DNA from 3 places in the Brevibacillus sp. FSL K6-0770 genome. Region 1 is predicted to be linked to each of the others. Evidence: riboswitches for the same ligand, from Rfam matches in the RefSeq annotation. Region 1 holds a riboswitch; each other region holds the start of a gene.
The links. A riboswitch is a leader RNA that binds a small molecule or an ion and turns the genes downstream of it on or off. The one in region 1 is predicted to bind cyclic di-AMP.

Region 1 (2,263 bases):
CCAGTTACGATGTTGAACTGAACGCGTTGACCTTCTTCCAAAGTTTTGAAGCCGTCACCTTGGATTGCGCTGTAGTGTACGAAAACGTCGTCTCCGCCTTCTACTTGAATAAAGCCATAACCTTTTTCTGCGTTAAACCATTTAACTGTTCCGTTCGATTGCATGTAAAAAAACCTCCAAAAGTCAATTTGAATATGCAGTCATATTTACCGAGGCAAATAAAGCTCACATATCATGAAGAAATACTCCAACATCTGATTGCAATACGCCTTCATGATATGTGAATTTATTCTACTTCGACAATATGAAAGTGTCATAGGACGGAACTGCCATGTTAAAACCAAAACTTTTTGAAAACCTAAAACGACGAAAGCCCTTCCTCTCTCCCATCCTTGCGGCTCCGATGACCGCGCCAGTGTGAATCGGGAATCCAAAAACGTTATCCATCAGCATCATTATGCACCTCGATGAATTAGGCTTAATTATTCAAGTAATACTATCATTCTATCATACAAATACGCTATAATCAACTATTTAGATGCTACACGGCCCGTTTCTCACCTGATACACTAAGGTTCTGGAGGGATGATTCATGTCAAAAGAAGTGTATACAAAGCAAGAAATCAAGCAACTTTTGGAAAAGGGTACCCCGATTTTGTTCCTTGATGTTCGCGACGAAGCCAAATTTCAGACAGGCAGTGTGGAAAGCAAATTCGCTGACACGCGAAATGTTCCATACGTGCACATGCTTGCGCAGGGCGACAAACTATTAGATGAAGAAACAGAACGGGCCGTCAAAGAAAGACAGATCATCACTGTATGCACAACGGGAAATAAAGCCCAAAAAGCGGCAGCTTTGCTGCGCGAGCACGGATATGAGGCAAAAGCGCTGCTCGGCGGATTGACAGCGTGGAAGGACGACGAAGACGAAGCGAAATAAACGCACTAGCACCAACGTTTCCAGCAGATTGGCAGATATTACTCCTTTATTTCGGGCGGGATGGTCTGATATTCTGGGTCATGCCAAACCAATACGCCGAAACTTCCTCACGAATGGAAGTGCGGGGGATCTTTTACGCGGGTCAACAAAATCCGCTATGGGGTGAATCGCTCGAAGGAGCGTAGGGTTGTTTCCTCAACCCGAATCCGACAACTAACCTCGTAGGCCAAAAAAAGGAGACGATGTGAATATGAAACGTTTTGGAGCTACTGCCATCGCCATGACTCTGGGATTGGGCTTGGCCTTGACCGGATTTACTACTTCTGCTTCTGCTGCAACTTCCGCAAACTGCCCGTTGAAAAACGGTAACAGTACACCATATCAATTTTCCTATCAATGGATTCCATATGCGGGACAATTGCCTTTTGCATCCAATGCCCAGCAAAATCAGGTTGTTGTTCCACCAGTAAAGCAAGTACCTGTTCAGCAGCAGCCAGTGCAAAAGCCCGTACAAAAACCAGCGCAAACAGCACCGCAAGCACCTGCACAACCAGTTGCAACTACACCTGCGGCTCCAACCGGACAAGCTGACCAGGCTAAAACAGGAGATTTCGCCAAGCAAGTCGCTGATCTCGTCAATCAGGAACGCGCCAAAGCAGGACTGGCTCCCGTGACGATGGACGCTTCTTTGTCCAAAGTGGCACTTGCAAAAGCAGCGGACATGTCGAACAACAACTACTTCGACCATACAAGCCCTACGTACGGTTCGCCATTTGACATGATGAAGCAGTTTGGCATCTCTTATATGACTGCGGGCGAGAACATCGCCATGGGTCAACGCAGCCCTGAAGAAGTCATGACGCAATGGATGAACAGTGATGGCCACCGCAAAAACATTATGAACCCGGCCTTTACCAAAATCGGTGTCGGATACACGAACGGCTACTGGGTTCAAGAATTTATCGGATAAAACAATCGTTTCACACGAAAGCCGGGTTTCTCTTCGCACAAAGAGACCCGGCTTTTCTCGTGTGGAGCTAGCCTTGCTCCGTATTTGCCGCGTTTTTCGCTTCGGGGGTGCAGCCGCAACCTTTCTGCTCGTCAAACAGAGCGACATCCTTTTGGTTCATCTTCTGTTTGGTCGGATAGGCAGAAACTTGTTGCAGTTCGGCATTGACATCAGATGATTGCTTCATCGTATGGCCCCCTCGCCGCTATTTGGATAGTTTGTGGTACATCGGTAGTATGCGCGTGAAAGCAGCAAATACATGCCTGCCGATCGCTGGAAAAGAGACGAAGCTTGCTCAGAGCTGTTGCCGTTTA
Region 2 (2,263 bases), 2.0 Mb from region 1:
CGCTGAGAAACAAAATAGGCAAGTCCCATTCCCGACGGATTTGCGAGCAAAGCTCGTAGCCGCTCATGTTAGGCATCATGATATCGAGCAGAATGAGATTAGGCCGCTCTCCCTGGCTGAGCAGGGCAAGTGCATCCTCGCCATTTTCCGCAGAGGAGACCTGAAAGCCTTCGTTTTCCAAAATATCTTCAAGCAGTTCAATAATCTCCTGATTGTCGTCAACGATTAAAATGTGATCTTTCACCGGAATTACCCCCAGTTACTTCTATTAATAAGTGAACAAGTGTCATGGCAAAAAAGAATCAGCCTTGTCTATCATAACATGCTTTCACAGAATAGGAACAAGTATCCCTTCATTCATGCTTATTTCCTTATAAGTAAGGGCACCTATTTAGACCTGGTACTAAATTTCGTCAGAAAAAGCCAGAGACGATTGTCCCTGGCTCTTATGTTTTTGCCGAACTACTTCTTTTTTGGTTGATTTTCCGGCAACGATGCAGCTTGCACCGCGTTTTCCTTTTTCGGAGTGTCCGCCTTTGCTTCCAGAACAGGCGAGCTGATGCGCTTGGCACCAACAAAACGCTTGCTCCAGTAGTACGGGTCGTTCAACTTGGTGTTGACGACTCCGCGGCCGGATTCCGAATGCACGAATGTGCCGTCCCCGATGTAGATGCCCACGTGAGAGATGCTTCGTCCGTTTGTATTAAAGAACACAAGATCTCCTGGTTGCAAGTCTTTCCGTGCAACTTCTGTACCGTACTCATATTGAGAGGCAGAATTGTGCGGCAGGTCTACACCTAACGCGTCAAATACGTAGCGTGTGAAACCGGAGCAGTCGAAGCCTTTTTTGGATGTGCCTGAAGATTTGTAAGGAACGCCGTACAGATCATCGACAACCTCTTCGAGTGTCGTGTTCTCCGCCGCATGTGCAGCGCCCGCTCCCATAGCAAGCAATCCAGCCATAAATAAAGATAGTACCACCTTGCGCAAAAGAAACTGCTCCTTTCGTGAGCCTACGAAGTTAGCTGAAGGGTTCGGTCGAAAGGACGCCCTAAGTTGCCTAACGCAACTATTCACCCCAAAAAACTGGTTCCCCCGTTTCCGACATGCGGAATTCGGCTATTTTTCGATGTTTTTTTACACGCACTCTACGAAGATTCGCTGCTTGTCCGATTTTTCCTTTTTTTTGACTGCTTGTTCATATTTTTGTCACAAAATCCTGTCTAAAGGTGTAACGTTTTGTTTCGACATTGCAAGAGCGGTTGGAATGGGGCGAAAACAGGCTCGTCCGATTATGGCAGGAAGTGCTCTCCGTCCAAGGACGGAGGGAAAAACCAACCGCACGCCCGTTATGGAAAGCCTATCCGGGGGGCTACAATAAGGGCATAAGTTAGCAAGCACCACATGCACAAGAGAATAGGAGGTAAGCGAGCAATGAGTGAACGGTCTGGAAAGGTTTTGCTCGGGCTGGTTCTCTTGCTAATCGGCGGGTTGGTTCTGCTGGATCAAATCGGAATCGACTTCGGTGACCTGATCGGGATTTTGATTCCGGGGGTCATCATGCTGTACGGCGCTCGAAAGATTATGGGACAATCCGGTTCGCGTTTCTGGGGAATCGTGATCTTCCTCTTCGGGTTCCTGATGCTGATTGGCAAGCTCCATCTGCTGTTCCACGGCTTACTGGCCATTGGTGTGATTTATCTGGGGTATCGCTTACTGCGCCCCAGCCATGTCCCCAAAGAAGCGCCACCTGCCTGGGAGCGTCAGTGGGCCCAAAAAGTATTGAAAGAAGACGCGCTGGACGCCTGGGAAAAAGATGTGACCCGTCGCCAGCCATAGAGTTGCTCAAGTCGCGAGAGCTTTTGGATGAAATGACACGATGTGATATGATGAGGAGGAAATAAACATGAGTATTTTTAAACGTTTGCGTGACCTGACAGTAGCTTCGGTGAATGACGCTTTGGATTCGATGGAAGATCCGGTAGTCATGCTGAATCAATACATGCGAGATATGGAAGTGGAAATCGGACAAGTCGAAGTGGCTGTCGCCCGTCAGGTAGCACTGGAAAAGAAATTCCGCCAACAACTGGATGAAGCGAACACACTGATCGACAAACGCGATCGTCAAGTGAAGCTCGCTCTGACAGAAGGGGAAGATGAACTTGCTCGCCGTGCACTTGCAGACAAAAAGCAATACGAAGCGCGTGCAGCAGAGTATGAGACACTGTACTTGGCAGCATCCGAGGCAGCTACGCAAATGCGC
Region 3 (2,263 bases), 2.6 Mb from region 1:
CTCCCTGCTGCGGATTGACCTTGCCGACAAGCCCGCCGAGCACCGCTCCCTTGACAATGACGCCCAACAGACGCCGCTCCTCACCCACGACAGCAATCGGAACGTGCAAATCTGCCATCAGAGGAAACAGGCTGTTCAGACGGGCATCTGGCCCCACGCTGGGGATATCTTTTTTCATCATGGTTTCAAGCGACTCGCCCGTATTGATCGCAAGCGAAACGTCATAGGCGGTAACAAGCCCAAGCAATGTCCGCTTTTTGTCTACGATGTACAGACTGGATACCCCGTTGTCCATCATGAGCTGGAGGGCCACCCTCGCACCTTTGTCAGGAGTAATCGCTTCTGCCCTTTTCATCACGTGTTTTGCCACCAGCACTTTGGACAAGTCTGCATCCTCAACGAATTTTTTCACGAATTCATCCGCAGGATCGGTCATGATTTCTTCGGGACGCCCGACCTGGATGAAGCGACCGTCTTTCATCAGGGCGATCCGGTCACCGAGCCGCAATGCCTCATGCAGATCGTGAGTAATGAACAAAATAGTCTTTTTCATCGTTAGCTGAAGCTCTAGCAGCTCATCCTGCATGTCTTTTCGAATCAGCGGATCAAGGGCACTGAACGCTTCATCCATCAGCAAAATGTCGGGATTGTTGGCGAGCGCCCGGGCCAGGCCGACCCTCTGCCTCATTCCGCCGCTCAATTGATCAGGGAAGGCATTTTCCCACTCGGAAAGCCCGACGAGCGCAAGCGCTTCGCGTGCTTTTTCTTGCCTCAATCCATGCGGTACTTGCTGAATCTCCAAACCGAATTCGATGTTTTCCCGTACCGTTCGCTGTGGGAAGAGCGCGAAATTTTGAAAAACCATGCCGAGCTTTCTCCTGCGTACCTCGCGCAAATGAGCCGGCTTCATACCAATGAGTTCTTCGCCATCGATCTGAACGCTCCCAGTGGTTGGCTCAATCAGGCGGTTGCAAAGTCGGATCAAGGTAGATTTGCCGCTGCCTGACAGCCCCATAATGACGAAAATTTCGCCCTCTGCTACCGAGAAGCTGATCTGGTTCACACCGATCGATTGCCCTGTCTCTTTAAAAATTTGCTCCTTTGTCCATCCTTGCTCCAACAGCTTTAACGCTGCCTGCGGCTGCTTGCCAAACACTTTCGTCAATTGCCTGACTGTCATTTTGGGCATGAGCCTTTCCTCCCTTTCTTGTTTTCCCAAATGAAAAAACCTGCGAAGTTCCGCTTCCAACCGGACGAACCACCTGCAGACGCTGCCGCTTGTGTACGCTCGATTTTTGCAGAACTAACGCAGGCTTACCTAATACCTGGCGCCCCTGTGCAAAAGGCTCCCTGTACGCTGTCTTCCTGATTTCGCTGTTCGTTTTTTGGTTTCATGCACCGGGTTTATGCTGAAATTCATTTGCCGCCCGCCATCCTCGCACATCGACATGCACGCGTATGACAAAAGCCACACATGAAAATCGCCATAAAAAATAGACCTATTTCATCCTTTTTCTCAAGAACAAAGGTCCCAAAGAAAAAGTCTGAAATGGCCTATAAACGCGCCCGAAGAGGACCGCTCCTCTTTTTTCGCATCATTGCCCAGACTTCATCGCTTCATGAACCTTCCCTGCTTTGGCCGACGAGGTTAGCTGACGGGTAGGATGGCAGAGAAGACTTATCTCATCCCTCCTGATTGCTCAGGATTAACCCCAAAAGATTGGTTCCCCCGCTTCCGGGTTGCCCCGGAACTAGGCCGTATGAAATGTTTGAATCAGATTCGGTAATGTGATTTGATTATACGCCTGCTGCCAATTATTGTGAATGCTCGCTTCTGCCTGCTTGCCTCATGCTTGATCGTTCTTTATTTATATCCTGACATTAGCTATCGGTTGCTCACCAATGAAAGCTATTTCGCCTGCTTTCCAGCTTACACGCAAATGCTCACCAGTACAGAATCATCGTAAGCAAACCGCTCGCTAATATCGGTGACCACTTCCCATTCCTCTTCCCCGACGCGAATCGAGTAAATCAGCTCCCGGCCCTGAAACTGGACGTGAGCGACCTTGCCCATGATCCCGTCCGCGCCTTGTTGCCAGGTGGACAGCTTCAACTGGTCCGGGCGAACAGGCAATACTTGCTGATCGAAAAAAGCGGAAAAATCACGCGAAACGGTGATCGGCAACGATGACGCTCCCTGTTTTTCCAGCAAAAAGGTGTTCGCGGCAGCCCAGTTCCCTTTTAAAAAGTTGGCTCTGCCGAC

Region 2: linked by a shared signal. The riboswitch ahead of NST23_RS04995 (C40 family peptidase) and the one ahead of NST23_RS14195 (CAP domain-containing protein) in region 1 are both predicted to bind cyclic di-AMP.
Region 3: linked by a shared signal. The riboswitch ahead of NST23_RS02290 (quaternary amine ABC transporter ATP-binding protein) and the one ahead of NST23_RS14195 (CAP domain-containing protein) in region 1 are both predicted to bind cyclic di-AMP.

What each region holds. Positions count from the first base shown of each region.
Region 1 is NZ_JBBOBQ010000001.1:2,965,102-2,967,364, reverse strand. It holds gene NST23_RS14205 (cold-shock protein) at 1-164, opposite strand, end outside; gene NST23_RS14200 (rhodanese-like domain-containing protein) at 593-940, shown strand; cyclic di-AMP (ydaO/yuaA leader) riboswitch at 1,025-1,183, shown strand; gene NST23_RS14195 (CAP domain-containing protein) at 1,191-1,910, shown strand; gene NST23_RS14190 (hypothetical protein) at 1,978-2,136, opposite strand.
Region 2 is NZ_JBBOBQ010000001.1:980,496-982,758, forward strand. It holds gene NST23_RS04990 (response regulator transcription factor) at 1-244, opposite strand, end outside; gene NST23_RS04995 (C40 family peptidase) at 463-990, opposite strand; cyclic di-AMP (ydaO/yuaA leader) riboswitch at 995-1,131, opposite strand; gene NST23_RS05000 (LiaF transmembrane domain-containing protein) at 1,435-1,839, shown strand; gene NST23_RS05005 (PspA/IM30 family protein) at 1,907-2,263, shown strand, end outside.
Region 3 is NZ_JBBOBQ010000001.1:408,206-410,468, reverse strand. It holds gene NST23_RS02290 (quaternary amine ABC transporter ATP-binding protein) at 1-1,189, opposite strand, end outside; cyclic di-AMP (ydaO/yuaA leader) riboswitch at 1,622-1,768, opposite strand; gene NST23_RS02285 (ABC transporter ATP-binding protein) at 1,931-2,263, opposite strand, start outside.